4 regions of the Rahnella sp. CJA17(1/100) genome follow, and region 4 is predicted to be linked to each of the others. Evidence: predicted binding sites of a transcription regulator. Region 4 holds the regulator's gene; each other region holds the start of a gene.
The links. Region 4 encodes CRP, which controls carbon source genes, mostly activating them, when cyclic AMP is high. Its sites were predicted from a motif close to ATGTGANNNNNNTCACAT; they were not measured.
Positions count from the first base shown of each region.

Region 1 (7,910 bases), on a different contig from region 4:
CTGGTGATGCAAAGCCGCCAGCGCCAAAACGCGGTAAATCGCGCCGGAATCCAACAGATGCCAGTTAAAGGCTTCGGCCAACGCTTTACACAACGTACCTTTACCTGCACCACTTGGCCCATCAACGGTGATTACCGGGGCTAAAGCCGTCATTTTTGTCTCCTTTCGGTGGGGTATGCCCGCTTCATTAGCCTCACAGGACTAATTCAGGAGCGGCATTATACGCTGCCTTCACTGCAACTGTTACCCCACATTTTTCAGTTGGCTAAAAAGCGGACGGTTCTGAGCCTGAAAACAAAAAAACGGACATCAGGGATGTCCGTTCATACACGGGCAACCAAGTGAAAAACTATGCCAGCGTGCTGATTGCCGCCAGACGGTCAAAATAGTCCGGGAACGTTTTTGCGGTACACTTCGGATCAAGAATGGTCACCGGCGTATCGGATAACGCCACCAGCGAGAAACACATCGCCATGCGGTGATCATTATAGGTGCCAATTTCGGCAAATTTCAGCGATTGAGGCGGATCAATACGAATGTAATCTTCGCCCTCTTCCACTGTTGCGCCGACTTTACGCAGCTCAGTCGCCATCGCCGTCAGGCGATCGGTCTCTTTAACACGCCAGTTGTAAATATTACGCAACGTTGTCGGGCCTTCAGCAAACAAGGCAGCGGTAGCAATGGTCATTGCTGCATCAGGAATATGGTTCATATCCATGTCAATGCCGTTCAGTTCACCGCGGGTACATTCGATATAATCATCAGCCCAGTGAATAGTAGCACCCATTTTTTCCAGCACATCTGCAAAACGAATATCGCCCTGCATGCTGTTTTTGCCGATTCCGGTCACACGAACCGTACCGCCCTTGATCGCCGCAGCGGCCAGGAAGTAAGACGCTGAAGAGGCATCACCTTCGACCAGATATGCGCCCGGAGACACATAATGCTGACGTCCTTGGATGCTAAATCTCTGGTACTTGTGGTTTTCCACTTCAATACCAAAGGTTTTCATCAGGTTCAGCGTGATATCGATATAAGGTTTGGAAACCAGATCACCTTTAATCTGAATGGTTGTATCGTTATCTGCCAGCGGAGCTGTCATCAATAACGCTGTCAGAAACTGGCTGGAAACACTGCCATCAACACTGACGTCACCGCCACTAAATCCACCACGCAGGCGCAAAGGCGGATAGTTTTCCTGCTCCAGATAATCAATCTGCGCACCGCCCTGACGAAGCGCATCAACCAGATGTCCGATCGGGCGCTCTTTCATGCGCGGCTCACCGGTCAGTACAACATCCTGTTCGCCCAGGCATAATGCTGCCGCCAGCGGACGCATTGCGGTTCCTGCATTCCCAAGAAATAGTTCCAGACCTTTAGCATGGGAAAAAGCCGTGCCCAGACCATCGATTTCACACTCGGTGCGGGATGCAGATAAACGATGCGTGACACCCAGTTGAGTCAGTGCTGTCAACATATGACGCACATCATCGCTGTCGAGCAGGTTAGTCAGGCGGGTAGTACCCTGTGCAAAAGCAGCCAGTAAAAGTGCGCGGTTAGAAACACTTTTTGAGCCAGGTAAATTGATGCTGCCGTTAACCAGCGCAACGGGTTGTAATGTCAGGGATTCCACTCTTTCTCCAATTCTTCTTTTCATAAAATGACCCCGGACATTGCGCCGGGGTCATTTTTAAGGCTTCTCAATGAAGCATTCTGCGAGCCTGAAAGCCAGCACACTTAACCGTGACGTTTTTCGAACTCCGCCATAAAGTCGGTCAGGGCTTTTACGCCTTCAATCGGCATTGCATTATAAATAGATGCGCGCATACCGCCAGCCACGCGGTGGCCTTTTAGTGCATGCAGACCGGCTTCCTGTGCCTGATCAAGGAACAGTTTATCCAGCGAGGCATCTGCCATCTGGAAAGGAACGTTCATCCACGAACGGTTAGCCGCCACCACAGGGTTACGATAGAAGCCGGTGCGATCGATTGCGCCATACAAAAGTTCGGCTTTTGCACGATTGCGCTTTTCCATTTCGCGCAGACCGCCCTGCTCTTTCAGCCACTTGAATACCATACCTGACAGATACCATGCAAAGGTCGGCGGGGTATTGAACATAGAGTCGTTCTCAGCCAGCACGGTATAATCGAGGATAGAAGGCAATTCAGTGCGCGCTTTGCCCAGCAGATCATCACGAACGATAACCAGGGTCAGACCCGCAGGACCGATATTTTTCTGCGCGCCAGCATAAATCACCCCAAAACGGCTGACGTCAATCGGGCGGGAAAGAATGCAGGATGAATAATCTGCTACCACGATTTTGTCGCCAAAATCAGGCATTTCATCAATAGCGATTCCATCGATAGTTTCATTTGGGCAATAATGAACGTAGGCAGAATCTGCACTCAGTTTCCATTCGCTCATCGGCAGAATGCCACGCTTACCATCAATCGTAGTGGTGACATCAATCACGTTTGGCGTGCAATATTTTTGGGCTTCTTTAACTGCGCTGTGTGCCCAATAGCCACCATCAATATAATCAGCGGAGGATTTTTCACCCAAAAGGTTCATTGGCACAGCAGCAAATTGCGCACGGGCGCCGCCATGGCAGAACAGCACTTTATAGTTCGAGGGAATATTGAGCAGGTCACGGATATCCTTTTCGGATTCTTCAGCAACCTGGATAAATTCCTTACTACGGTGACTGATTTCCATCACCGATGTACCCAGTCCGTGCCAGTTACAAAGTTCCTGTTCCGCACGACGCAATACTTCAGCCGGAATCATTGCCGGACCTGCACTAAAATTATAAACCTGAGTCATTTCCCCTCACCACTTCTCTGAGACAGTCACATAGTAGTCACTAATTTAACGGTTTTATCATCCGAGACAAGCAGTCTGCAACGGTTATTGATGACGACCTGATAAACAGCGATGAGATGTTGATCACAAGGTTCATTCCTCCTTTTAACCCTGATTTTTCGGAATAATATGTGTAAGTACCGTCAAATTTCACACGGTATAACAGCGTGTTCAAACTCAAGCCTTTGACTTCACACAGCGATTACATTCTTAACACGAATACATGGAGCTAATGTGCAAAACCCCGTATCATTGCACGTTTTTAGCACGCTCAAAAGTGAACTCAATGACCCAAACTTTTATTCCTGGTAAAGACGCGGCGCTGGAAGACTCCATTTCCCGCTTCCAACAAAAACTCACCGATCTCGGCTTTAATATCGAAGAAGCTTCGTGGCTGAATCCGGTTCCCCACGTCTGGTCAGTGCACATTCGCGATCGCGACTGCCCGCTGTGCTTCACCAACGGTAAAGGCGCCAGCAAGAAAGCCGCACTGGCATCTGCTTTGGGTGAATATTTTGAGCGCCTGTCGACTAACTATTTCTTCGCTGATTTCTATCTGGGCAAAGAAATCGCTAATGGCGATTTCGTTCATTATCCGAATGAGAAGTGGTTCCCGCTTCCGGAAGACGACAGTCTGCCCGCCGGGATCCTGGATGAGCGCCTGCACGCATTTTATGATGCCGATAAAGAACTGGTTGCCCGTGATCTGATCGACCTGCAATCAGGCAATCCTGATCGTGGTATCTGCGCTCTGCCATTTACCCGTCAGTCCGATCTGCAAACCGTCTATATTCCGATGAACATCATCGGCAACTTGTACGTTTCCAACGGGATGTCCGCGGGTAACACCGCCAATGAAGCGCGGGTTCAGGGGCTGTCAGAAGTCTTCGAGCGTTATGTCAAAAACCGCATCATTGCAGAATCCATCAGTCTGCCTGAAATCCCCTCTGACGTTCTGGCACGCTATCCTGGAGTGGTTGAAGCCATCGCCAAACTGGAAGAAGAAGGTTTCCCTATTCTTTCTTATGACGCCTCACTGGGCGGCAATTATCCGGTCATTTGCGTGGTTCTGTTCAACCCGGCGAATGGCACCTGTTTCGCGTCCTTTGGTGCACACCCTGATTTTGGCGTCGCACTGGAACGTACCGTGACGGAACTGTTGCAAGGCCGCAGTCTGAAAGACCTGGATGTCTTCACGGCGCCTACTTTTGACGACGAAGAAGTGGCTGAACACGCTAACCTTGAAACCCATTTCATCGACTCAAGCGGTCTGATTTCCTGGGATATGTTCAAACAAGACGCAGACTATTCGTTTGCAGACTGGAGTTTCAGCGGTACCACTGAAGAAGAATTTGCGACACTGATGGCTATCTTTGATAAAGAAGATGCTGAAGTGTATATCGCCGATTACGAACATCTGGATGTATACGCCTGCCGCATTATCGTTCCGGGCATGTCTGACATTTATCCTGCCGAAGATTTATTGCTGGCGAATAACAGCATGGGCGCGCATTTGCGTGATCAACTGCTGGCGTTGCCGGGCAGCGATCTGCCAAAAGAAACCTATCTTGAGATGATCACTCAACTCGACGATGAAGGTCTGGATGACTTTACCCGCGTTCGCGAACTGCTGGGGATCGCCAGCGGCAAAGACAACGGCTGGTACACGCTGCGTGTCGGTGAGCTGAAATCTATGCTGGCTCTTGCCGGTGGTGATTTGGATCAGGCGCTGACCTGGGCTGAATGGGCGCATGAGTTCAATTCCTCGGTGTACAGCGATGAGCGCAACAACTATTACCGTTGCCTGCAAACCCTGCTCCAGTTGTCTCTGGAAGAAGATCGCGAGCCAGCCCAGTACTACAACGCTTTCGTGAAAATGTATGGTCAGAAAGCAGTTGAGGATGCTTCGGCGGCCATCAGTGGAGAAGTCCGTTTCCACAGTCTGTTTGCAGTCGACCCTGAGCTGAAAGCCTTGCCAGCCCATCAGGCGCTGCTTGGTGCATACGAAAAGCTGCAAGTCGCCAAACGTCGTCACTGGTCGAAAGCCTGATTCACTGACACTTTGAAGCGATTAAAACCGACGGGATTTCCTGTCGGTTTTTTTGTTTATAAATTCGCTATCAGTTCACTATAAATCCTAAGCTTCTGCTGCTGTATTTGTCCGCAAAAGTTTGACTCGGCCATCAAAATGACGTGTAATTCCGCGCGAAATAATACCCGCTTGCCGTTTTTGCGAGAAAAATATAGCACTTATTTTATAAGTTAATTGAAAGTGAAATTTATAAAATCAAAATAACGATATTTATTAACACTGAATCCTTTGTATTAACTAGAATCTGAAAATAAACTCTTGCTTTCTCAACTTTATTTGCAAAAATTAAAATCTTTTTATTCGTTTATTTTCAATTAATTACCCATAAAACCACCCCTTTAGCAGTCTATTAAAAACCACCAAAAACCCCCTCATATGATCCACGTCAATTTTTACGTTATACTGCTTTGCTAGTATCTCGTTGCGCAGTGCATAGCCCTGAATAAGAGAGTTAATGTGAAAGCTGACAACCCCTTCGATCTCATTTTACCCGCCGCGACAGCGAAAATTGCTGAAGATGCTGGCGTTTATAAAGCCACCAAACAGCCGTTAAAAACATTCTTTTTAGCCATTACTGCTGGCGTCTTTATTTCTATTGCCTTTGCTTTTTATATCACCGCCACTACAGGCACCGGTACCGTCCCTTATGGCCTTGCAAAACTGGTTGGGGGCATCTGCTTCTCTCTGGGTCTTATGCTGGTTGTCGTATGTGGTGCGGACCTGTTCACGTCCACTGTACTTATCGTCATTGCGAAAGCCAGCGGTCGAATCACCTGGGGGCAATTGGCGTGCAACTGGGTCAATGTCTATATTGGTAACCTGGTCGGCTGCTTATTCTTTGTGGCTCTGATTTGGTTCTCCGGTGAATACATGGTTGATAACGGTTTGTGGGGACTGAACGTTCTGCAAACTGCTGATCATAAAATGCATCACACATTTATCGAAGCCGTATGTCTGGGGATCCTCGCAAACCTGATGGTTTGCCTGGCGGTATGGATGAGTTACTCCGGCCGCAGTCTGATGGATAAAATGTTCGCTATGATTTTACCGGTCGGCATGTTCGTCGCCAGCGGCTTTGAACACAGCATTGCTAACATGTTCATGATCCCTTTAGGCATCGTAGTGAAAAATTTTGCGACACCAGAATTCTGGCAGGCTGTCGGGGCAACACCGGCACAATTCGCAGAGCTGAATATCCCTAACTTTATCATAGACAATCTCATCCCTGTGACCATCGGTAACATCATTGGGGGTGGTTTGCTGGTAGGGTTAACGTACTGGGTCATATATCTTCGCGATGAGAAACACCACTGAAACAATGTGGCAGTCTTGTTACGACAGTTTTACACGTGATTTTTAAAGAAATCCAAATTAGAAGGTAGGTGCAAAATGTCCAAGCTCAATGAAAAATTGACCAACGCATGGCAGGGTTTTAGTGCTGGTGAATGGCAGAATGGCGTAAACGTCCGTGACTTCATTCAGAAGAACTACACACCGTATGAAGGTGATGAGTCCTTCCTGGCTGGCGCTACCCAAGCGACAACCACCCTGTGGGATAAAGTAATGGATGGTATCAAACTGGAGAACCGTACTAAGGCTCCAGTAGATTTCGATACCGACGTTGCCTCTACCATCACCTCTCACGATGCCGGCTACATCAACAAATCATTGGAAACCATCGTTGGTCTGCAAACTGACGCGCCATTGAAACGTGCCCTGATCCCTTTCGGCGGCATCAAAATGGTGGAAGGTTCATGTAAAGTTTACGGTCGTGAACTGGATCCGGCACTGAAAAAAGTCTTCACTGATTACCGCAAAACCCACAACCAGGGTGTTTTCGATGTTTACACTAAAGACATCCTGAACTGCCGCAAATCTGGTGTGCTGACCGGTTTGCCAGATGCCTATGGTCGTGGCCGTATCATCGGTGACTACCGTCGCGTCGCGCTGTATGGTATCGACTTCCTGATGGCCGACAAATACGCACAATTCCAGTCTCTGCAAGACGACCTGGAAAATGGCGTAAACCTGGAAATGACCATCCAGTTGCGTGAAGAAATCTCAGAACAACACCGTGCTCTGGGTCAGATTAAAGAAATGGCTGCTAAATATGGCTGCGATATCTCTGGTCCTGCAACAACTGCGCAAGAAGCTGTTCAGTGGACTTACTTCGGTTACCTGGCTGCCGTTAAATCTCAGAACGGTGCTGCGATGTCCTTTGGCCGCGTCTCTACTTTCCTTGACGTGTACATCGAACGTGATATCAAAGCAGGCAAACTGAACGAAGAACAAGCTCAGGAACTGATTGACCACCTGGTTATGAAACTGCGTATGGTGCGTTTCCTGCGTACCCCTGAATATGATGAATTGTTCTCCGGTGACCCAATCTGGGCGACAGAATCTCTGGCTGGTATGGGTGTTGATGGTCGTACTCTGGTTACCAAAAACAGCTTCCGCTTCCTGAATACCCTGTACACCATGGGACCTTCACCAGAGCCAAATATGACCATTCTGTGGTCAGAAAAGCTGCCAATGAACTTCAAAAAGTACGCAGCGAAAGTGTCTATCGATACCTCATCTGTACAGTATGAGAACGATGATCTGATGCGTCCTGATTTCAACAACGATGACTATGCTATCGCTTGTTGTGTGAGCCCAATGGTTGTGGGTAAACAAATGCAGTTCTTCGGCGCTCGTGCAAACCTGGCGAAAACCATGTTGTACGCAATCAACGGCGGCGTTGATGAAAAAATGAAAATCCAGGTTGGTCCTAAAGAAGCACCAATGATGGATGAAGTGCTGACCTTTGATAAAGTCATGGAACGCATGGATCACTTCATGGACTGGTTGGCTAAACAGTACGTGACTGCGCTGAACATTATTCACTACATGCATGACAAATACAGCTACGAAGCATCGCTGATGGCTCTGCATGACCGCGATGTTTATCGCACCA
Region 1 covers NZ_CAWOJA010000064.1:181,340-189,249, forward strand. Annotated here, with positions in the region: gene cmk ((d)CMP kinase) at 1-153, opposite strand, end outside; gene aroA (3-phosphoshikimate 1-carboxyvinyltransferase) at 350-1,633, opposite strand; gene serC (3-phosphoserine/phosphohydroxythreonine transaminase) at 1,738-2,823, opposite strand; gene ycaO (30S ribosomal protein S12 methylthiotransferase accessory factor YcaO) at 3,149-4,912, shown strand; gene focA (formate transporter FocA) at 5,411-6,268, shown strand; gene pflB (formate C-acetyltransferase) at 6,344-7,910, shown strand, end outside.
Region 1: a site for CRP is predicted at 5,328-5,345, ahead of focA (formate transporter FocA). Genes of this name have one in related genera too.

Region 2 (7,910 bases), on a different contig from region 4:
GTTGGCGTGCAGGACGAAGGGGGAGAAATGGACGGGAAAGGAGGATTAAATGGTGCCGCCGAGGGAAATACGGTAATGCAAATCCACCCTTTCGATCGTCGGCAGGTTCCTGATTTTTTTGAGCAATATCTCTGCCACCACTTTCCCCATCTCAAAGCGCGGAGTGATCACGCTGGCTAATAATGGTGTGGTGGCGAGGCCGATATCCAGCCCGTGGAAACCGGAAATTGCCATATCCTGCGGGACGCGGATCCCCTGTTTGATACATTCTTGTAACACGCCGACGGCAATATCGTCATTGGTACACAAAATAGCGTTGGTCTGCGGATATAACTGACGCGCCATGGCCAGCATGCCCGCACCGATAGATACCGACGACACTTTATTAGGCGTGATATGCACCGGCGTCAGCCCGCGTTCATCCATTGCGCGGCTGTAACCCTGATAACGCTTCTGGTCGCGGGCATCTGACATCGAACCGAAATACACCACATGTTCTTTGCCGCTGGCGAGCAACGTATTCGCCATATCGTAACCGGCCTGCTGGTTATCAAAACCGACGGCAATACGCCCGTGCGGATCGTCGAGATCCATCACCTGCGCAACAGGAATTTCTGCGGCATTCAGATACTTATCGGCTTTCAGGGTATGCACGGAATCCGTGAGGATCAGCCCGGCAAGCTGGTAACCGAGCAGATTAATGATGTGTTCTTCCTCGCGCTCTTTGCTGTAATCGTAATTGACTACCAGTGTCTGAAAGCCCTGCGCGGAAGTGACCGACTCAATGCCCGCCAGTAAGTCGGAGAAAATCTGGTTGTTAAATGACGGCACTAAAATGCCGATACGCGGCGCTTTGGCCGGTCCGCGGGCTTCTTCCAGCGGATATCCCACTTCTTCCATCACCTTCGTGATGCGTTCGCGGGTTTCAGGAGACACCTTTTCCGGCGTGCGCAGAAAACGGCTCACCGTCATCTTCGTGACATCCGCCAGTTGGGCGATGTCCTGTAGTGTCACGCGCTGGTTTCTCATGCGGAGTTTTCCTGATTGGGCCTGCAAATATACCTTGTTATTGAAACAGAAAGCGCCGGAGATTGTTATCAAAATGATGATGATCACACCCGGAGTAACAGGGTTTTTTAACATCCCGTCAGGTGACCTGCATCACAGTTTAGCGCGGGGTAAACCGGTGTAGTGAAGCTAACTTTTTAAATCAGCGTTCAATAAGGCCAACGTCATGACAAATCTCTTCTCACTGGACAATAAAAAGATTCTGATTACCGGCTCGACGCGCGGTCTGGGTTTCCTGCTGGCGAAAGGGCTGGCGCAGCATGGCGCGGAAATTATCGTTAACGGTACACAACAGGAATCCACGCAAAAAGCAGCCGAAGCCCTGCGTGCTGAAGGCTTTATCGCCCATGCCGTGCCGTTTGATGTCACCTGCAGTCAGGCGGTGAATCAGGCGATTGACCATATCGAAAGCACCATCGGGCCGATTGATGTGCTGGTGAATAACGCCGGTATCCAGCGCCGTCATAAATTCACCGAGTTTCCGGAAAAAGACTGGGACGATGTGATTGCCGTAAACCAGAAATCTGTGTTCCTGGTATCGCAGGCGGTGGCGCGTTACATGATCCAGCGCGAGCGCGGCAAAATTATCAATATCGGTTCCATGCAAAGCGAGCTGGGCCGCGACACCATCACGCCGTATGCCGCCTCAAAGGGTGCAGTAAAAATGCTGACCCGTGGCATGTGCGTTGAACTGGCACGCTACAATATTCAGGTGAACGGCATCGCGCCGGGCTATTTCAAAACTGACATGACCCAGGCGCTGGTCGATAACAAAGAGTTCTCCGAATGGCTGTGTAAACGCACGCCGGCTGCACGCTGGGGCAATCCTGAAGAACTGGTGGGCGGTGCAGTGTACTTATCTTCAAAGGCGTCAGATTTTGTGAATGGTCATCTTTTATTCATCGATGGCGGCATGTTAGCTGCGGTATAGGAGGCCCAATGAACAAAATCGCATTAATCACTGGCGGGGGCAGCGGTATCGGCCTGAGCGCCGCGAAAGCGCTGGAAGCGATCGGATTTAAAGTGATTCTGGCCGGGCGTAATAAGGCAAAACTCGACCAGGCGGTCGCGTTGTTTACACCGGGGCAGGCGGCGGCACGTCAGCTGGATGTGACCAGCCCGCAATCGGTGGCCGCGCTGTTTCAGGATATTAAGGAAACCTACGGGCGGCTGGATTTGCTGTTCAATAACGCCGGTAATAACGTGAAGGATGTGCCGATCGAACAACTGCCGGTGGAAGACTGGTTGTCGGTGATCAATACCAACCTGACCGGTGCTTTTTTGTGTACGCAGGCAGCGGTAAAACTGATGAAACAACAAACGCCGCAAGGCGGACGTATCATCAACAACGGTTCGATTTCGGCGCAGTCGCCGCGCCCGAATTCTGCGCCGTACACCGCCAGCAAGCACGCGATTACCGGACTGACCAAATCCACCGCGCTCGATGGTCGCGCGTTCAACATTGCCTGCGGGCAAATTGATGTCGGCAATGCGGCGACGGATATGGGCAATAAAGCGCTGGCAGGCAGAATGCAGGCGGACGGACATATCGCTGAGGAACCGGTAATCCCGGTGGAGCGCGTCGGTGAGGCGGTGGCGTTTATGGCCGGTTTACCGCTCGACACTAACGTGCTGACCATGACCGTAATGGCGAGCGCCATGCCGCTGGTCGGGCGCGGTTAGTTTTCAGATCCGCATATAAAAAACGGCCCAAACAGGGCCGTTTTGCATTTCAGTGTACGGATTACGCTGCTTTGGTTTTGCGTTTCCGGCCAAGCCAGAAAATCAGCACCAGCAGAACAATCACGCCAGCCACCATTGCAGGAGCCATAAACGGTTGCAGTTTCGCCAGTAATGTCACCGGACCGCCTGCGCGTAACACCGCGACATCATGTGCGCTGACCTGAATGGCCGCATTGCCGTAGTTTTTCAGCACGTAGTTGGAGATGTCAGCAATCTGCTGATCATCTAACTGACCGACATACGAGCCCACGCCAAATTTCGGCATCAGTACGTGATGGTCGCCGACCTGTCGTTCCACGCCGTAAAGAATGGCGGAAATCAGATTAGACGCATTACCCATGCCGGTGGCGGTATTGTTGAACAGCGACGGATATGCCTGATTTTCGCTGCCAGAACCGTCCGGCTGGTGGCAACTGGCGCAATAACCGCTGAACAGTGCCGCACCGTTGTCGATGGTTTTGTTCGCATTAAACGGGTGCGCGCCGCGTAAACCTTCTTCCACGTTCACCGGTTTACCGAAGGTGTCCGCCGCCTGCGTATCACGCGGGTCACGCACCGGCGTGCTGTTTTTCAGGTAGAAGGCAATCGCGTTCAGATCGGTGTCAGACATATATTGCAGACTGTTTTGAACCGCTTCCGCCATACCGCCCGCTGCCTGGTTTTTCCCGGCGGTGCGGCCCGTTTTCAGGTATTCCACCAGCTGAGGTTGCGACCAGTTACCAATACCACTGACCGGATCCGAGCTGATATTCGGGGCATACCACGGGCCGACCATGCCGCCTGCCAGCGGTTTATCGGTCACAGAACCCATCATCAGGTTACGTGGCGTATGACAGGTATCACAGTGGCCGGCACCGTTGACCAGATACGCACCGCGGTTCCATTGTTCACTTTTCGACGGATCCGGCTTAAACGGCGTGCTGTCGAGATACATCATGTTCCAGCCCGCCATCGCAATACGCATGTTGAACGGGAACGGCAGGGCAGTTTCAACATTCGGTTGTTCGACCGGCTTCACACCCTCTTTGAAATAGACATACAGCGCATGCATGTCGGCATCGCTCATATGACTGTAGGAAGTGTAAGGCATGGCCGGATACAGATTGGCACCGTCAGGGCGAACACCATCCCGCACCGCGCGGGTGAACTGTGCCTCGGTGTAATTACCGATACCGAACTGTTTCGACGGTGTGATGTTGGTGGTGTAAATCGTGCCCATCGGTGAATGGATTTCATAACCACCGGCAAACGCTTTACCGCCTTCCGGGGCAGTATGACAGGCCTGACAGTCGGCGGCTGTCGCCACTTCTTGCCCCTGACGGATCACTTCAGCCTGATTGTCCGCAGCGAAGGCGAATCCGCTTAGCGATGTGCCCAGCAGGCAGGCGGTGAGAAGTTTCTTCATGCGGCACCTGCCAGTTTTTTCGCCATATCATCGGCGGCTTTCAGGCCGAGTGCGGCCATGGTCAGCGTACTGTTCACCACGCTGGAGGACGGGATCGCGCCGCCGCCCGGCAACCACAGGTTAGCGTGGTCGTGTGCGCGGCATTCGCCGTTGACTACAGAATCTTTCGGATCACTGCCCATGATGGTGCCGCCCATGATGTGGTTATTGGCGTTCAGGCTGGTGGTGATATTGAATTCTTCTGCCATGAACAGGGAACCGATATGCTCAAGCTGCTTGTGAGCCGCTTCTGCGCCTTTGCGCACGTAATCCCCGACATCGTAGTGAATATCCGGGCATGGCAGACCGTGTGGATCTTTACGGGTGGTACTGAGTGTCAGGCGGTTATTTGGATCCGGCAGCGGTTCCAGGCTGATGGACAAATCCACGCCAAAGATGGAACGGCGGCGGATTTCTTCATCCAGCTCTTTGCCCACCAGCCCCATCTGCAACGCTTTAGAGGTCGCAGGGATCACGCGGCTGATGTTGTTGAGGATCATTTTGTTGGCAGAATAGTCTTTGCGGAAATCGCCATCGCGCGGGCCGACCAGACAACTGCTCTGCGCGGGACCACGACCGATCCACAGCGGCTCTTTGGCGATAAACGTGCAGTGGAAACCGGAGTGATCCATCATGTTACGACCAACATGATCAGACGAATTGGCGATACCGTTTGGATTTTTTTCGTTAGCGGCCATCAGCAACAGGCGTGGCGTCTCGATGCCGTTACAGGCCAGCGCGAACACTTTACCGGTCGCTTTATGCGATTTCTTCTGATTATCCAGCCAGTGAACGGCGGTCACATTGTTGTTTTCATCCGTGTCAATTTTGTAGACCACCGCTTCAGCCAGTACCACGGCACCTTTGTTCTCAGCGCGTTCGACGTGCGCAATTCCGTTATACATCGCACCAATCGGGCAGATTGGCTGGCAGTTGTTGTTGCCACAACAGGTCGGGCGGCCATTCCACGGACGGGTACTGCGACCCTGCGGAATTGGCACGGAACGGTAACCGTGCGGGTTAACGATTTCAGCAAAACGGGTGTCGCCGTAACCGTAAGGCACCTGTTCCATCGGATAGGGTTTGCTGCGCTCAGAAGGCGACTGCAACTCAGGGTCATTCGGACCGGCTACGCCGATTTCTTCTTCAGCACGGCAGTAATAAGGTTCGAGTTCATCATAGGAAATTGGCCAGTCGCGGCCCACGCCGTACAACGTTTTCATTTTGAAATCGTTGGGAACGTGACGCCAGCAGGATGCTGCCCAGTGCCAGGTGGTGCCGCCGACGGTGCGCAGATAACCTTGTTTGAAGCTGCTGGCACTCGGCCCGGTCAGATGGACGTAGTTATTTTCCGGGAAGTACAGCGGTGCGGGGGCTTTTTCAGACTGCGGATAAAGCCCCTGGAAGTCAGAGCCAGCGCGGTTTTCGAAAGGCATGTTGCGCCAGTTTTCAACGGCCTGCGCGCGCTCAATGCGCAAACCAGCTTCCAGCACCAGAACGGAATATCCCTGGCTGACCAGCTGATCGGCAATCATGCCGCCCACGATACCGGAACCGACAACAATCACATCAGCAGACGCATCACCGTCTGCCGTAAATTCTGGTTTTTTCATCAGGCTTTGCTCACAACATGTGTTTCAGAAGGATTAGTAAAACGATCAGCATCCATGGATTCAGGCATCGCAGCGGCGGGAGGTGCGGCGGTGAAGTACAGCGGACCGTTTCCGCAGTAAGTGGGCACAATCAGGCCGTCACTGACCGGGCGATACATCAGCGCATCTTTGTATGCAATTAAAATGGAATCGGTTCCATGTCCAACCGTGCCAGTATACCAGGCGGTGACGATGCGGGTCACCAGTTCACCCAAACCGTTTTGCTTTGCCACTTCCTGCAAATCCTTCGCTGCCTGACCGGGTTTCACCAGCGCGTGTAGTTTGCTGACCTGCGCAGGGAAGTCGGGTTGTGAGCGATAGAATGCGTTGAAAATCTGTGCGGAAGAGCCTTCGCTGATATTTTTATGTTCAGTGATAGCCTGCGATACCAGGTAGAACTGGCCGAAGATAACCGGATCCTGCGTGGCGGTTTCTTTCTCCGCCTGGCTCAGGAACGGGAAACCGAGCAGGGTAGTTGCCACCATCGCAGACGTCAGGCCTTTGAGGAGTTCACGACGACTGAAACCGGTTCCATTTTCGGGTGTGTTGCTTCCAATGATTGAAGGATCGTTTTCCATCTCTTTCTCTCTGGGAATGGGTTTTTGCCAAAAGGCAGGGAGTTCGCTGTCTGATTCTTATTATAATTTGCGTAATACGAGATTTATCAGCGGGTTAGTTTTGCCGATGTCTGTCCCGATAGGGTATACCACTTATAACGATGCGGATGATAAGCCAGAGAAGAGGGATTTGTGCAAACAAATTGTGCGGATTTATTAACATTAGATCCAGATTTTAACGTATGATGCGCGACGATAAAAAATGTAACCAACAGGTTCATTTCAAAATGAAATTAACCGATACCGCATCATTCTTAACTCCTCTGACTTAACTATCCTGTTGATATTAATCATTTTAGTGCGTAATTGGTCATGTTTACGTAGTTTGATTTGTATATTAAATGTAAAAAAATAAGGGACGAAAGGTAGCGACAATTGATTAAAGTGGTTGTTAATAAAGGCGTAAAAGGTTACAAATAAGCCAAAATGAGATCTGCCTCTCAATATGGTCGGGAGCAGACATAAAATTAGCAACAGTCTGTCAATTTGTATCCTATTACGTTAATTCAATGTTAATAATTTGAACGAAGAGTAGGCAAAGAGCAGCCTGTCGGCTATAACTTAAGCAGTGTGGTTGTAGCTATTTTGTAAAAACAGCGTGTAAATAATTTGCATGTATCATTGTCTGGGGAACGACGTGAATAATATCCAACTTTCGGTAGTACATCGTTTGCCGCAAAGTTATCGCTGGTTGTCAGGTTTTGCGGGTATCAAAGTTGAACCGATTCCGCTGCCTGGTAATGATGAAGATAACAATCTGATCGGCCTGAAACTGCTCAGCCATGAGGGCGAATTCGCCTGGCAGGTGATGCATCAGCTCACTGATGCATTAGAAGATATTCAGGTAAAAGCGGCGATTGTTGAAATCGACGGCGAGCCGTGTTTATTCGTTCATCGTGAAGATGAAAGTGCCACGCTCTGCTGCCTGAAAAATATCGGCGCAGCGATCGCGGAATCTGTAACCGCACTTTATCCTTTCTGACACGCCGCAATCCCGAGGCATTCCGGCGTGTTTTGCCTGCGTCTCAGCGCTGGTGGGTGTCGAAAGCCTCTGACGCGGCCAGTAATTCGCGGGTATAAGCCTGCTGCGGTGCAGTAAAAATCTGCTCACACTCTCCCTGTTCGACCACTTCTCCGTTTCGCAACACCATCAGCTGATGGCACAAAGCCCGCACCACGTGTAAATCGTGACTGATAAACAGATATGTCAGGCCGTGACGTTGCTGTAACTCACTTAAAATGGTCAGAATCTGCGCCTGAACCGATTTATCCAGCGACGACGTAGGTTCATCCAGGATCAGCATTTCCGGTTGTAAAATTAACGCACGGGCGATCGCGATACGCTGGCGCTGGCCGCCAGAAAACTCCGTCGGGTAGCGGTGGCGG
Region 2 covers NZ_CAWOJA010000022.1:481,787-489,696, forward strand. Annotated here, with positions in the region: gene AACU55_RS13600 (LacI family DNA-binding transcriptional regulator) at 46-1,029, opposite strand; gene idnO (gluconate 5-dehydrogenase) at 1,235-1,999, shown strand; gene AACU55_RS13610 (SDR family oxidoreductase) at 2,008-2,751, shown strand; gene AACU55_RS13615 (cytochrome c) at 2,813-4,216, opposite strand; gene AACU55_RS13620 (GMC family oxidoreductase) at 4,213-5,868, opposite strand; gene AACU55_RS13625 (sorbitol dehydrogenase family protein) at 5,868-6,485, opposite strand; gene AACU55_RS13630 (YejG family protein) at 7,162-7,506, shown strand; gene yejF (microcin C ABC transporter ATP-binding protein YejF) at 7,550-7,910, opposite strand, start outside.
Region 2: a site for CRP is predicted at 1,101-1,118, ahead of idnO (gluconate 5-dehydrogenase). Genes of this name have one in related genera too.

Region 3 (7,910 bases), on a different contig from region 4:
TGATTTTAATACACACCGATTCTTCGAAAGATTCCTGTATCGCCGCGTAGCCGACCGCGCCGATAAAGCACAGGCTGATGCCTTGCAGGAAACGCATCACCATAAACTGTTCAATGTTTTGTACGAACAAAATGGCCAGACAGGTGATGATGAAAAAGCTCACGCCCGCCAGCATAACCGGACGACGCCCGCGCCTGTCTGACAGTGGCCCGAGCAGCCATTGCAGGAACATGCCGCCAGCCAGATAAGCGGTCATGGATGTTGGCACCCATTCTTCCCCGGCATGAAAATTAGCCACGACGGCCAGCATGCCCGGTTGGATCATATCGTTACCGATATAAGTCGCGAATTCGAACAGCACCAGGCACAGAGGGAACAAAAGCGCCTGCCGACCCAGAAGGGACGCAGTATTTGGAGAATTATGCATTTTAGTTATTCACAGACGTAAGGCTAATCGGTTGAAAATTAGCAGAAAATAAGAGACTGTCCGGGCGGGTTTCGCAAGCGAGGCAGTAATGCTGGCTATTTTGCCGATTATTTGAGCGCAACGCAATCTTCAGATTCACGTTCAGCACAATCTGAGAACGGCACTTTTGCCTTGTTAGCCCTCCAAAAGCTGGCTACGCTGCCAACAACCATCGGTAAGAAGGAAATTGCAGGGAATGAGCCAAAAAATCAGCTGGATAGATAATCTGCGTGCGCTCGCCTGCATGATGGTGGTGATGATCCACGCCAGCACCTCGCTGGTGGTCAATTTCGCTGCGGTCCATACCGCTGAATGGACAGTGGCAAACTTGCTCAATTCCGCCTCGCGCGTCTGTGTGCCGCTGTTCTTTATGATTTCCGGTGCGCTATTTTTGGGTGAAAAAAGTGCGCAAAAACGGCATTTTTGGCGCGTCACATTATGCTTGCTGTTCTACAGCGCCGTCTCGCTGATGTATATCCTCACGATGACAGAAATAGGATTTTGGCCGTCTTTGCGTCTGATTGTGGAAAAACCGGTGTTTTACCATCTTTGGTTTTTCTACGCCATTATCGTGATTTACCTGATTTCCCCGCTGATTAATGTTAAAGCCGTATCCGGCAGATACCTGCTGATCGCCGGAACATTGCTTGGCGTCCTGGCGAATCCGCAGCTGCCTGCCGTGACATGGCAGAAAATCCATCTTTTGCCGCTGGATTTATACATCAGTGGCGATACCTTCTATTACGTGCTTTACGCCCTGATGGGCCGCGCCATCAGCCAGCTCAATACTGAAAAAATGGTAATCACGCTTACCGCCAGCGCCCTGTTTATCCTCAGCACGCTGGCGATTGCCACGGGTACGTACCGGCAGATGCAGATTAACCAGAATTTCGCCGACACCTTTTACGTCTACAGCGGCCCGCTGGTGTTTATCTCCGCCATCGCGCTGTTCGTGGTGTTCAAAAACGCGCTGACACACCGCATGCTGCCGGGATTTGCCCTGATCTCCCGTCATTCCCTGGCCATCTACGGCTTTCATGCACTGATCATCATTGGCCTGCGCAGCCAGCATCTCGACTTTCCGCAATATCCGCTGCTGAACATCGCCTTTTTGTTTATCTGCGGGCTGGGTGGCGGATTATTACTGGCGATGGGGTTGGGGAAAATAGACCGGCGGAATTGGGTGAGCTGAAAACAATATTGATTATTTATACACATCATGAATGGTTGTGCATGATATTATCAATTTATTTCCCCTCATTTTATTAAATCGGCACGTCACGATTAATCTCTTTCATTATCTTTGTCATTTTGTTCCGGATATTATTTCGCTTCACTTATCCAGGCAAATTATCATGACATTCTGGCCGCCCTTTCAAATAAATGGTGTGATTTATACGCTTGATCATCTTCGGGCATCGACAATTGTTGCTGTCAGGCCAGCCAGTGACGATTTTCCAACCCGTAAGTTACGGATTTTTGTGGTCTACACTGATCATTGTTTCACGGCGCATCAGGCAGAATCTGAGTTGTGGGTTTATCCTCATGCTCCCGGAAAGCATCAGCGATATTTTTGTCCGCAACGTCATTCATATTCATTCCGCTTACCCGAGCTTATAAATAAACTCATTAATGAAAATGCGTTATTAGGCCGGACGTTGCATCAGCATCAGGAAACATTTTATTATCTGGAAGCACATTATATGGGTGTGGATTATTGTTTGTTTTTTGAAATAACAAAAAATAAACATCCGGTGGGTGACATACGATTAAAAGTGATGACAAGTTACCCGAGAGAAAAATGGGCTGGCCCGGTGGGCGTAAATGGATGGTTCAGTTTTTGGCATATTTTTGATGCGAGGATGAAAGGTCTTAAATTACCAACAAGGCGCAGATAACAAAAAAGCGACACGGGGTCGCTTTTTTGTTTTTACAGCTTCAGGCGGAGGTCTTTGGATTTTCATCTTATCGCGGCACGGCCAGCGGCCTTTACAGGCAGACACCGACGTACTGTTTAGCGTAGCCATTCAGTCCCACAAATCGTCAGCGGATAAAATTTTACTCAATTAATGCTCAACTTGCAATCAGCCTTGCGTTTAACGCCACCGCTCCTGCGCACGGCGCAATTGTCTTGCGGATGAAAATCCGGCGGCGAGGGCGGCTTTTTCGATGCCTGATCCCTGCTGAAGGCGCTGTTGCGCCACGGCGATACGCAGTTGCTCGTGGTAGTCACGCACGCTGATACCCAGATGCTGGCGGAACAAACGGGTGAGGTGGCGTGCGCTGATGTGCGCTCTGGCAGCGACCTCTTCCACCTGCCAGGCGGATTCCGGTTCGGCGGCCATCAGATTTTGTGCGCGGTGAACGGCGGGGTGCAGATGATTACGGTAACGCAGCCACGGAGAGAGTTGCGGATCATCACCGCCACGACGAAAATAGACCACCATTTCGCGGGCGACATCCAGCGCCGCCTGCGGTCCCAGATGCGTGGCGATCAGGTGCAGTGCCAGATCGATACCGGCGCTGATGCCCGCGCTGGTCAGCACGGAACGGTCTTCAACAAATATCCGGTTATCTTTGACCTGTGCGGCGGGGACCTGCTGGCGCAACTGCCCGATCACGTCGTGATGTGTCGTGCACTGATAGCCGTCGAGCAGCCCGGCTTTTCCGGCCAGCAGGCTGCCGGAGCAGATACATACCAGCGTTAAATTCCCCGCTTCAATGGCGCTTTTCTGCTGATGCAGCCAGTCGCAGGTCGTCTGCGCCACCATTGAGCTGAAGTTTTCAGCGGATTCCGCCACGCCCGGCATGATCAGAATGCTGCCCTCTGGCAGGCTTTGCGGCAGTGGCTGTAAATGGCTGACCATCAGGCCGGTAGACATCATGACTTCCGGCTGCGGCCCGATGTAGTGCAGCCGGAATTGCCCGCTCAGGCGCAGCGCTTCCGCCGGGCCGGTGAGATCTAACGACATCACGCCGGGGAGCGTCACAAAGTAGACATTTCGCTGCATAGTGCTTCATCCGTCCGCAGGGGAAAACGCTATCTTCACACAACGCGGTCAAGTTCCGCCAGCGCACCGGTCACGTCGGTGAGGGTGGCAAAGCGGTCGTCGAGCACCAGCTCGGTACGCAATTTGATCTCCTGCGCGCTCAGCGTGAGTCCGCTGGCGTGGGTCATCGGGAACGTAAGTGTCGCTTCGGTGACAAAAGTCACCGAATAGCCGAGGTCGGACGCCACGCGAGCCGTGGTTTCGCAGCACTGCTCGGTACGCATACCGGCGATAATCAGATGCGTGATGCCTTTATCACGCAGCCAGCCGTCGAGGCCGGATTCCGTCAGGGCATTGTGGACGTGTTTATGGACGACATGTTGCGGCTGGTGTGTGAGGAACGTCATCGGCGTGACCAGACCGGAAGCCAGCGAAAAGTCGCCATCAGGATTGACGTGAAACACGTCGATAACCGGCACGTTGCGGGCCTGACAGCCATCAATCAGGCGGGTTAATGCTGCGCTGAAAGCCGGTAAATCATCCTGCTGCCAGAAGTCTTTATGTTCGAAGGAACGTTGAACGTCGATGTTTAACAGGGCGCTTTGGGTCATTTTCGGACTCCATCTGGTGAGTGTTAAGCCAGTGTGCGCCTGAATTGAAATGAGAAGAATGCCAAAAACGGACATGATGCTGACCAGGGCGGACGACCTGCGCCATCCGCCGTCGGTTCAGAATTTTTTGATCAAAGCTGCTGATCGGCGCGCCAGTGGTGATAGTCGATATGGTCGGCCTGGAAATTAGTCGTTTCAGCGTCGCCGGTCAGGCGGTACGCAAGCTGAAACGCAAAATCAAACGCCAGCCCTAATCCTTTGCCGCTGAGTAAATTGCCGTCTTCTACAAACGACTGATTGACGTAAACGCCGTCTTTCACGTCTTTGTATAAATCGCCGGAACAGACATAGCGACGACCTTTCAGCAGCCCGTTTCCGCCGAGTACGCGCGCGGCAGCGGAGCACAGCGGGCAAATCAGTTTACCGGCGTCGTCATGACGGCGGACAAATTCCACCACCTCTTTACTGGCCGCCAGCGCCACTGAACCTTCCGGCCCGCCGGGCATGACGACGGCATCGAATAAACGGTCACCCTGCGCAGACAGCAATTCATTGGCCTGCATCTGAATGCCGTGATAGGTGCGCAACGTCAGGCTTTTCTGGCAGGCTAATGTGGTGACCTGAATCTCCAGCCGCTCGAGAATATCGAGCACAATTACCGCTTCACCTTCTTCAAATCCGTCGGCCAGCAGCAGAGCGACCTGCTTTTTCGCGTTGTCCTTTACCATAATGCAAATGTCCTCTGAGGATAAAAATCAGAGGACATAATAAAATGAAACGGTGTTTTGATATTGTGACTGGTATTGCAGACCCGGTTAGAAAACCAGTTGCACTTTCGAGGCTTTGGATTTATCCAGGGCGTATTCCAGCGCTTCCACCAGGCTTTCCTGCGGGAATTCCGCCGACAGCAGCGGCATCGGATCGACAGTTTTATTCGCCAGCCATTCGACCGCCGTGTTGAATTCTTCGGTGAAGCGGAAGCTGCCGACCCAGTTAATTTCTTTGGCAATGAGCATCACCAGCGGGAATTCATTCACCACCGGTCCCATGCCGACCTGAACCAGCGTGCCGCGCGCGCGGGTCACTTCCAGACAACGGCGGATGGAAGACGGGTGGCCGGAGGCATCGAAGGAGACATCGAAAAAGCCTTTCTCCGCCTGATATTCACTGAAATCACCCTGTGCGGCGTCCAGCGCTTTACCTGCACCCACCGCCAGTGCCAGCGTGCGGCAACGTTCGCTCGGGTCCGTCACCACGATTTGCGCGGCGCCTTTGGCTTTCGCCGCCAGCACGATCAGGCAACCGATCGGACCGACGCCGGAAACAAACACCGTTTTGCCATGAATATCGCCTGCCTGATTGACGGCATGAATGGCGACGGCCAGCGGCTCGGCGAACACCATCAGACGGTCACTGACCTGATTGTCGTAAGGAATGCACTGGTCGCTGTCGACGATCTTATACTGCGTAAACGCGCCATTGATGTGCGGGAAATACATCGCGCTGCCGAAGAATTTCATGGTGGTGCACTGGTTTTCGTCGCCGGACAGACAGTATTTGCAGGCTTTGCACGGCTTACTCGGGTTCAGCGCCACTTTCTGACCAGGCTGCAAACGCGGGTTATCCGATTTCTCCACCACACCCACCACTTCGTGGCCGAGTACCATCGCCTCGCGCACTTTGAAATCACCCACCGCGCCGTGTTCGTAATAATGCAGATCCGAGCCGCAGATGCCGCCGCGGGTGATTTTCACCAGCGTACCTGCTCCGGTGTAGTCGAGGGTCTGGTTGATCACCGAAACGTCTTTTTTCCCGGTCACGACGCAGGATTGTGTGGCAATAGTCATGGAATTCTCGCTCTTTAAAGGGCCTGATTGCGCCCAGTAAAGAGGGTTTGCCGGTCATAAAATGTGATCGTCGTCACTTTGCGCCGTGTTACGAAAACCTGTTACCCATAACTTGAACGGACTCAACTTTTCCCGGCAGATTTATCACGATTGCGCGCCGGAATGCTGAGGATCAGATGGGTTATCACACCACCGGCCAGCCCCCAGAATGCCGAACCGACTCCCAGCAGCGTGACGCCGGAAGCAGTGATCAGAAACGTAATGATTGCCGCGTCGCGCTGACGCTCATTTTCCAGCGCGCGGTACAGGCTGCCAGCAATGGTGCCGAGCAGCGCCAGCCCGGCGATGGTGTGGATCAGCGCCTCCGGCAACGCAGTAAAGACCATGCCGATGGAACCGCCAAACACGCCCGCAATCAGATAGAAAACGCCTGCCGAGACGGCTGCCATATAGCGTTTTTTGGGATCAGGATGAATATCCTCACCCATACAAATTGCGGCGGTAATGGCGGCGATACAGATGGTAAAACCGCCGAACGGCGCTAAAACTAACGCAGTCAGCGCCGTCCAGGAAATCAGTGGCGAAACAGGCAGATGGTAGCCGTGCGCTTTCAGTGTGGCGATGCCCGGCGCATTCTGTGAGGCCATGGTCACCACAAAAAACGGAATGCCAATGCCGATAATGGTGGAAAGTGTGAAATGCGGCATCACAAACGCCGGTGCGGCGAAGGTCAGCGTCTGCCCGTGCAGCGCAATATCCCCCTGTAATGCGGCGACGATCAGCCCGGCAACCAGCGCCATTACCACCGCATAGCGCGGCAGGGCGCGTTTTGCCAGCAGATACACCAGACACATGGTCCCTGCGAGGGCAAAATTGCTTTGCAGTGAGGTAAAGGCGTTCAGCCCGAAACGCAACAGAATACCGCCGAGCATCGCCGCTGACAGCGCCTGAGGAATGTAATGCATCAGTCTGGCGAATAAGCCGGTCACGCCACACAGCAGGATCAGCCCGGTGGCAAACACAAATACGCCAATGGCTTCGTTAAGCGAAGTGCCGGGCAGGCTGGTCACCAGCAGCGCCGCGCCGGGCGTTGACCACGCCGTCACCACCGGCGTGCGGTAATACAACGATAGCCCGATGCTGGTAACGCCCATGCCCAGCCCGAGCATACTCAGCCAGCCGCCAATCTGCGCTACGCTGGCGCCCGCCGCTTCCGCCGCCTGAAAGATAATCGCGGCGGAGCTGGTATACCCGACTAAAACCGCGACAAATCCGGCGATTACCGCCGAAAACGTTAAATTCTGCAAACTGAGACGCGAGGCCATGGGCGAAATTCCTTCTGGTTAGCGGACGCTGGCGGTATGCTGTTGTGCGTTATAGCGCACATCTGCTGCGCTCAAGATATCACTGTGCGTTATAACGCACAATCGCGATCGGTAAAAACGATTGCCAGAGGAGTCAGGATGCAGGAACTCACCCACCATATTGGCAGCCAGCTGAAAGCCGTGCGCAGCGAACGCGGCTGGAGTCTCAGCCAGACGGCAGAACATACCGGCGTCAGCAAGGCGATGCTCGGGCAAATCGAGCGCGGCGAATCCAGCCCGACCGTCGCGACGCTGTGGAAAATCGCCAGCGGCCTGAATGTTTCGTTCTCGGAATTTCTCGAAACGCCGCCCGCGCAGTCAGCGGCGTTGCATCGCCATGGCTTACTGACTACGTTCAACAGTGACACTTCGGGCATGCGCGTGGTGCCGCTGTTTCCGTTCGATACCACGCTGCGTATGGACATGTTTGTTATCGATCTCGAGCCGGGCGGATGCAGCGAATCCACACCACACGAAGCCGGAGTGATTGAGCATGTGATTGTTATCGAAGGTGAACTGACGCTGACGGTTGACGGCGTGACGCGTGTGCTCAGCGCCGGTGAAGCTTTGCGTTTTGTCGCCGATTGTCCGCACGCTTACCGCAATGAAAGCGGTCATTCCGTGCGTTTCCA
Region 3 covers NZ_CAWOJA010000001.1:103,839-111,748, forward strand. Annotated here, with positions in the region: gene AACU55_RS00475 (MFS transporter) at 1-427, opposite strand, end outside; gene AACU55_RS00480 (acyltransferase) at 663-1,658, shown strand; gene AACU55_RS00485 (hypothetical protein) at 1,822-2,364, shown strand; gene AACU55_RS00490 (GlxA family transcriptional regulator) at 2,563-3,477, opposite strand; partial or broken gene AACU55_RS00495 (isochorismatase family protein) at 3,525-4,067, opposite strand; gene AACU55_RS00500 (DJ-1/PfpI family protein) at 4,199-4,795, opposite strand; gene idnD (L-idonate 5-dehydrogenase) at 4,883-5,914, opposite strand; gene AACU55_RS00510 (benzoate/H(+) symporter BenE family transporter) at 6,037-7,239, opposite strand; gene AACU55_RS00515 (helix-turn-helix domain-containing protein) at 7,378-7,910, shown strand, end outside.
Region 3: a site for CRP is predicted at 5,976-5,993, ahead of idnD (L-idonate 5-dehydrogenase). Genes of this name have one in related genera too.

Region 4 (7,910 bases):
GTTTTCAGATGCTTGTATCTTATGCAAGATGCTTTATAGCGTCACGACTTTAATCCCGCCGCAACGGGTAAAATAAGCTGATAGCCCTGAGGTAACTGACTGATATCACAGTTGTCTGCGCCGCCACGATCGACGGTGAGAAAATTCGTCACCGTCTCAAACGCAAACAGCGGATGGTGCCAGACATTCCGGTGATAATTCACGCCCTGCAGGCCGTTGGTGATAAAGGCTTTCAGCGTGGAGATGTCCGGCGTCTCGCCCCCTGCCGCAACAATCACGATAAAGCGCTCGCCCTGCATCGGCACAAACGCCTGTGAACCGAGCGGGTGTTTTTCGAGTTGCGTCACCACAATGGGCAACGGTGCTGGCTGGGCGCGGTTGATGCTGACCAGCGGACGATCCTGCCCGAGGATCTCCACGTTGGTCAGATCGTGGTACCGCTCAACCTTGCCGTCGTTGATATGAAAAAAATCGCGACCTGTCGTCTCAATCACATCACCGTAAGCCGCGAAGGCCGCCTGGGTCAGCGGGTAAACCGGAAGTTCCATGGCATTCATCCCTGCATTTAAAATAAAACCGGTGAGATAAGCCCGCCAGATTGGCGGATTTATCCTCAATGCAATTACTGTAGAAACTTTTTCCAACTTGCTCAATCGAAATATGGAAAAAGATTCCATAAAATTGATGAAGTCCACAATTCTCATCCGGTTAAATCTATAAAATCTTTTTCATTCAATGCATTAACATTACTTCGGGTGACCTATGCTGGATGAGGAGTCGATTAAAACCTTTATGCACGTCGCACAAACAGGCAGCTTTTCCCGCGCGGCAGAGATGCTGCATAAAACGCCTGCGACCATCAGCTATCGAATTAAGATGCTGGAAGACAGTGCCGGGACGTTATTGCTCAACCGCACGACCCGCACGGTGTCGCTGACGCCCGCCGGACAGCATCTGCTTGAACGATGTCGCCAGTGGCTAACCTGGCTGGAGGGTGTACCGGCAGAACTGCAGCAGATTAACGACGGCATTGAGCGCCAGCTGAATGTGGTGGTGAACAATCTGATGTACTGCCCTGAAGCTCTGGCAGCGTTATTAAGCTCTCTGACGCAGCGCTACCCGTTCACGCAGTTCACTTTCACACGGCAGATTTACATGGGGGTATGGGATACGCTGCTGTACGAAGATTTTCAGCTGGCGATTGGCGTGACCGGCACCGAATCCCTTTCTAACGCCGTGAATCTGCTGCCGCTGGGTGAAGTGGACTGGGTTTTTGTTCATGCGCCCTTTCATCCGCTGCAGCACATCACTGGTGTGCTGGAAGAAGCGGTATTGCGTCAGTACATTGCCATCAATGTGGAAGACACCTCGCGCCATCTGAACAAGCGGGTGGCCTGGTTGCTGACCGGGCAACGGCAGATCATCGTGGCAGATGTGGCGACTAAACTGGCCTGTCACCTGAAGGGAATGGGTATCGGTTTTCTGCCGCGCCATCTGTGCCAGCCATATCTCGACAGCGGCGAGCTGATCGCCCGGCAAATCCGCTATCCGCGCGCCCCTTCCCCGCTCAGTCTGGCGTGGAAAAAGGAGTACACAGGCAAGGCGCTGCATGACATTGTTTCTCTGTTCCACCAGAAAGACCCGCTGATCCAACCGTTGCTGGCGGGTTTAGAATAGTGAAGCCCTCTTTGGCTTCGCGAATAAATATGGTAACAATAGGCTTAATTATGCGCAGCCTTGACGCCAGATCTTCGACCACAGAAAAGACCGCGTCTCGCCTGCCTGCATCACCTTTATGGAGAACAGCGCATTATGTCAGCCAAACATCCTGTTATTGCCGTGACCGGTTCGAGCGGTGCAGGCACCACGACCACCAGCGTGGCATTTCGTAAAATATTTCAGCAGCTTGGTTTGCGTGCGGCGGAACTGGAAGGCGACAGTTTTCATCATTTCACCCGTCCTGAAATGGATGCGGCAATACGCAAGGCGCGCGATCTGGGACGTCATATCAGCTACTTCGGGCCGGAAGCCAACGACTTTGGTTTGCTGGAAAAAAGCTTTATCGAATACGGTAAAACCGGCACTGGCCGTTCACGTAAGTATCTGCATACTTATGACGAAGCCGTTCCCTACAATCAGGTGCCGGGTACCTTTACGCCGTGGCAGGCGTTGCCGGAACCGACGGATATTTTGTTTTACGAAGGGTTACACGGTGGTGTGGTGGCGGACAAAATTGACGTTGCCGCGCAGGTCGACCTGCTGGTCGGCGTAGTGCCTATCGTCAACCTCGAATGGATCCAGAAACTGGTGCGCGATACCGGCGAGCGCGGGCATTCCCGTGAAGCGGTGATGGATTCCGTCGTGCGTTCGATGGATGACTATATCAATTACATTACCCCGCAGTTTTCCCGCACGCACATCAATTTCCAGCGGGTACCCACCATCGACACCTCGAACCCGTTTGCCGCCAAAGCCATTCCGTCACTGGATGAAAGCTTTGTGGTGATTCATTTTCAGGGACTGGATGACATCGATTTCCCGTATCTGCTGGCCATGCTGCAAGGGTCGTTTATCTCGCACATCAAAACACTGGTGGTGCCGGGCGGCAAAATGGGGCTGGCGATGGAGCTGATCATGGCGCCGCTGGTGCAGCGCCTGATGGAAGGCAAGAAGATCGAGTAAACTTTATTCGGCTGCAATCACTTCAAAGCTGTGGGTGATTGTGGCCGCTTTCCCCAGCATCAGAGACACAGAACAGTATTTTTCGGCAGACAGGCTGACTGCGCGTTCAACAATCTTATCGGTCAGATCCTTACCGGTGACGATAAAATGCAGATTGATGTGAGTGAACAGACGCGGCGCTTCTTCGCGGCGTTGTGAGGTCAGCTTCACTTCACAATCACGCACGTCATTACGACCTTTTTGCAAAATTGACACCACGTCGATTGCACTACACCCCCCTGCGGACATCAGTAACATTTCCATCGGGCTTGGGGCTTTATCACCCGCGTTTCCATCCATTGAAATCTGATGACCCGATGCAGACTCACCTAAAAATGTCAGTCCTTCAACCCATTTGACACGTGCATGCATGAACTATTCTCCCGGTGAATAAACTTGTCGAAATCTGCTCTCAGAGTACCCTTTCACCTAAAATCTGGCAACGTAACCCGATCGCCATCATGCTGAAGCGAGACAACAGAAGACAGCATCTCAAACCTGTGCTACAAACAAAGCCGAAACATACTTTCCAGTAAATTGCGGTGACGGTTTTTGCGGTTTAAGTACAGAACCCACGGTGATGACAGCAATAAACAGGCTGTTGCACTCCGACATCCGCTTGCAGCATTTCTGGAGAGTTATATGCTGAAAGGGCGCTTTGGATTTGAAGTGCCGTACAGGGAACTCTGAGCCCTGTGATTTTGGGCAGCGATAACAACAGAGGATAATAGCAAATGGTTCTCGGCAAGCCACAAACAGACCCGACTCTTGAATGGTTCCTGTCTCACTGTCATATACATAAGTATCCTTCTAAAAGTACGCTGATTCACCAGGGTGAAAAAGCCGAAACGCTTTACTACATCGTGAAAGGGTCAGTTGCTGTCCTGATTAAAGATGAAGAAGGCAAGGAAATGATACTGTCCTACCTTAACCAAGGTGACTTCATCGGTGAGCTGGGACTCTTCGAAGAAGGTCAGGAACGCAGTGCCTGGGTACGTGCTAAAACTGCCTGTGAAGTGGCTGAAATTTCATATAAAAAATTCCGCCAGCTGATTCAGGTTAACCCGGATATTCTGATGCGTCTCTCCGCGCAGATGGCCAACCGTCTGCAAGTGACGTCAGAGAAAGTCGGCAACCTTGCCTTCCTTGACGTTACCGGTCGCATCGCTCAAACCTTGCTCAATCTGGCTAAACAGCCTGATGCAATGACCCATCCGGACGGGATGCAAATCAAGATCACCCGCCAGGAAATTGGCCAAATCGTCGGTTGTTCACGTGAAACAGTCGGACGCATTCTCAAAATGCTGGAAGATCAGAGCCTGATCTCCGCACACGGTAAAACGATTGTCGTTTACGGCACACGTTAATCCCTCAAAAATTGGCGCGGCAAAACACTGTCGCGCCTTTTTTATGGGCTAAGCTTTACCCATGACGCTATGGCGAAGACTGTTTTACCATCCTGAAGTGAACTACGCGCTGCGCCAGACGCTGGTGTTGTGCTTACCTGTTGGCATTTGCTGGCTGTTTGGCAATTTGCAAATGGGCCTGCTGTTTTCCCTCTGCCCGGCCTGTTGTAACATCGCCGGTCTGGATACCCCGCATAAACGCTTTTTCAAACGCCTGCTCGTCGGCGGTTCACTCTTTGCCGTGAGCAGCCTTCTGCTGCAACTGATGCTCGAAAGCTGGCATATACCGCTGCCGCTGATCATGCTGTCGCTGGCGTTACTGCTGGGCGTCACCGGTGAAATCAGCCCGCTGCATGCGCGCCTGTTGCCCGGTGCGCTGGTGGCGACTATCTTCACGCTGAGTATGGTGGGTGTGCGCCCGATGTGGCAGGCCCCGGTGTTGTTCGCCGCTGGCACAGCCTGGTACGGATTGTTTAACTGGGCGTGGTTTCGTATTTCGGAAGAACAGCCGATGCGCGAAACGCTCAGCCAGCTCTATCTGCAACTCGCGGATTATTTCGAAGCCAAGTACAGCCTGCTGACGCAACACACCGATCCCGAAACTGCGTTACCCCCACTGCTAACCCGCCAGCAGCAGGTTATCGACCTGATTGCCCTGCTTTATCAGCAATTACACATGTTGCCCCAGCACGGACATCATCATCACCATAAACGGCTGTTTCAGCGTTTTCAGGTGGCGCTCGATTTGCAGGAGCACATTACAGTGAGCCTGCATCAGCCGGAAGAAGTGCAGAAACTGGTGGAGGAAAGCCATGCCGAAGCGGTTATCCGCCGAAATGCGCAGGTGATTTCCACCCGTCTTCGGGTGATTGCCGACGATATTCTTTATCATCGTTTATCCGGGCGCTTTACGATGGCCAATGAGCTGACCGCGCTGGAGAAAATCGCCGCGCGTAACCCGGACAATCCGGTAGGTCAGTTTTGTTATTACCATTTCAGCCGCATTGCCCGTCTGTTACGCACACAGCGGCCGTTGTACAAACGTGACCTGATGAACACCCAGCCGCGTTTGCCCTTCTGGCCCGCGCTGAAAAGCTATCTTTCCTTCAAATCCGTGGCACTGCGTAATGCCGCACGTTTGGGCATTATTCTGGCGATTGGCAGCAGTCTGGGTCTGTTCTTCAATTTGCCCAAACCCTACTGGATCTTGCTGACTATCATGTTGGTCAGCCAGAACGGTTATAACGCCACGCGGGTGAGGATCCAGCACCGTGCACTCGGTACGCTGGCCGGATTGCTGATTGCCTCAGGCTTGCTCAAACTGGAACTGCCGGAAGGCACCACGCTGCTGTGCATGTTGCTGATCACCCTGTTGTCCTATACCGTTCTGCGCAAAAACTACGGACTGGCGATGGTCGGCATGACGGTGACTGCAGTGTATACCCTGCAATTGCTGGCGATGAACGGCGTGCATTTTCTGGTACCACGACTGGTGGATACCCTGATCGGCTGCGCGCTGGCCTTTGGTGGCACTATCTGGCTGTGGCCGCAATGGCAAAGCGGTTTGCTGCGCCAGAATGCACACCAGGCGCTGGAAATCTATCAGGACGCTATCCGCCTGCTGCTTGAGGAAAGCCCCGACACCGCCAAACTGGCGTACACCCGTATGCAGGTCAATCAGGCGCACAATAAGCTGTTCACTTCGCTAAATCAGGCGATGCAGGAGCCGGGTTTTAACTCACATTATCTGGCGGATATGCGTTTGTGGGTGACGCACAGTCAGTTTGTGGTTGAGCATATCAACGCGATGACGATCCTCGCCCGCGAGCATTACATGCTGCCGGAAAAACTGGCGACGGAGTATTTACAGACCTGCGAAATCGCGCTGCAAAGCTGTCAGCAACGACTGCTCTACGACGGGCCGGGCAGCGAGAACAACCTGTTTAATGCGCCGGAACTTCACCCGGATATGCCACTGACCGAAATGGAACGCCATCTGCGGCGCGTAATTTCACATCTCAGCGTGATGCATACCATCTCGTCACTGGCGTGGAAGCAGAGGCCGCATCATGGGATCTGGCTGACGCGGCGGGCGTGAAGGGGGATGCCCCTTTCAAATCCCCGTTTTACTGGCTTGCAGCCAGACTGCTTTTTGAAATTGCGAATATCTCGGTTTCTCAAGTACGGATGCCGTGTACTGGCGTTCTTTTAAACGGATTGAGAAAGTTTCGGTTTCTCAATTGCCGTGTTCGCTTAACTCACCGCGCCGAAACCGACCAAAGGAGGAAAGTGCTTTTCCTCCTTTGGATTCCTCCTCGCTTTTTCAACACGCGCTCCGCTTGCTGGCTATGTTTCAGCAACCGCGGTGACAGGCTTGAAATCTTGCCGCGTTGCGGTTCCCTCTCTCGGTCCTGAAGCCCTGGGTCTTCAGGCCGCTCCGTTCGGCAAGATTTCTGAATCGCCCGCAGGATTCTAAATTCAAAGCAGAATGGTTTTATCTTTTAGAAATGTCGATTGGCGTGCTCAAAAATGGCACCGAATGAACGGTTCGAGACCTATGGCTCGAAGCCTGAAATTCGGGAATCGCGCAGCGATGACATTTTGCGCCACACACTAATGAGCCAGAACATGTCCACCGTGCCCGCGACAGCGCGCAGTGAAAAAGCGAAGGGAGATCCAAGAGGGAAAAAGCACTTTTCCCTCTTGGTCGGTTTCGGCGCGAGAGGCCATGTGATAAATGTTAGTGAGAAACCGAAATTGTCTCGATCAAGCGTTTAAAGACGGGGCCGTGGGGCTCACCCCCCACAAACTTTCCCCACTGCTTTCTCAAACCTTTCCATCCCCTCTTCAATATCCGCGAAGTCGATCACAAGCGATGGCGCAAACCGCATGACATTCGGTCCGGCGACCAGCATCATCAACCCGAATTCTGCTGCAGCGGCATGGAATTCTCCGGCGCGGTTTTTATACGCATCAGAAAGCTCGGCGCCGATCAGCAACCCCTGACCGCGGAACTCGCTGAAGATGTGATATTTCTGGTTGATGGCCTCCAGCGCGCTGATGAATTTCTCGCGGCGCTCGTTGATCCCGGCCAGCACGTCTGGCGTATTGATGATATCCAGCGCGGCTTCAGCGACGGCGCAGGCCAGCGGGTTACCGCCGTAGGTGGTGCCATGTTTGCCCGGTTCCATCACCGAGGCCACGTCTTCGGTTGCCAGCATGGCGGAAACCGGGAAACCGCCGCCGAGCGCTTTGGCAGTGGTCAGGATGTCCGGCGTCACGCCGTAATGCATGTAGCTGAACAACTTGCCGCTGCGCCCCATGCCGCTTTGTACTTCATCCAGCACCAGCAGCGCCTGATGTTTGTCACAAAGCTCGCGCAGACCTTGCAGAAACGCTTTGGTCGCAGGTGTGACACCGCCCTCCCCTTGCACAGGCTCGACAACAATGGCGCAGGTGTGGTCGTCGATCACCGCTTTTACGGCATCCAGATCATTGAACGGCACGTGCACAATATCAGCGGGTTTCGGGCCGAAGCCGTCGGAGTATTTCGGCTGGCCACCCACGGAAACCGTGAACAGCGTGCGACCGTGGAAGGCATTATGGAAAGCGATGATCTTACTTTTGTACGGGCTGTGACGGTGCGAGGCGTAATAGCGCGCCAGTTTAAAGGCCGCTTCGTTGGCTTCAGCGCCGGAGTTGGCGAAGAATACGCGGTCGGCAAAGGTGGCGTCGATCAGCTTCTGCGCCAGTCGAAGGGCGGGTTCATTGGTAAATACGTTA
Region 4 covers NZ_CAWOJA010000003.1:135,067-142,976, reverse strand. Annotated here, with positions in the region: gene AACU55_RS02335 (ureidoglycolate lyase) at 42-548, opposite strand; gene allS (HTH-type transcriptional activator AllS) at 763-1,677, shown strand; gene AACU55_RS02325 (phosphoribulokinase) at 1,813-2,682, shown strand; gene AACU55_RS02320 (OsmC family protein) at 2,686-3,093, opposite strand; gene crp (cAMP-activated global transcriptional regulator CRP) at 3,456-4,088, shown strand; gene AACU55_RS02310 (YccS/YhfK family putative transporter) at 4,150-6,225, shown strand; gene argD (bifunctional acetylornithine/succinyldiaminopimelate transaminase) at 6,923-7,910, opposite strand, start outside.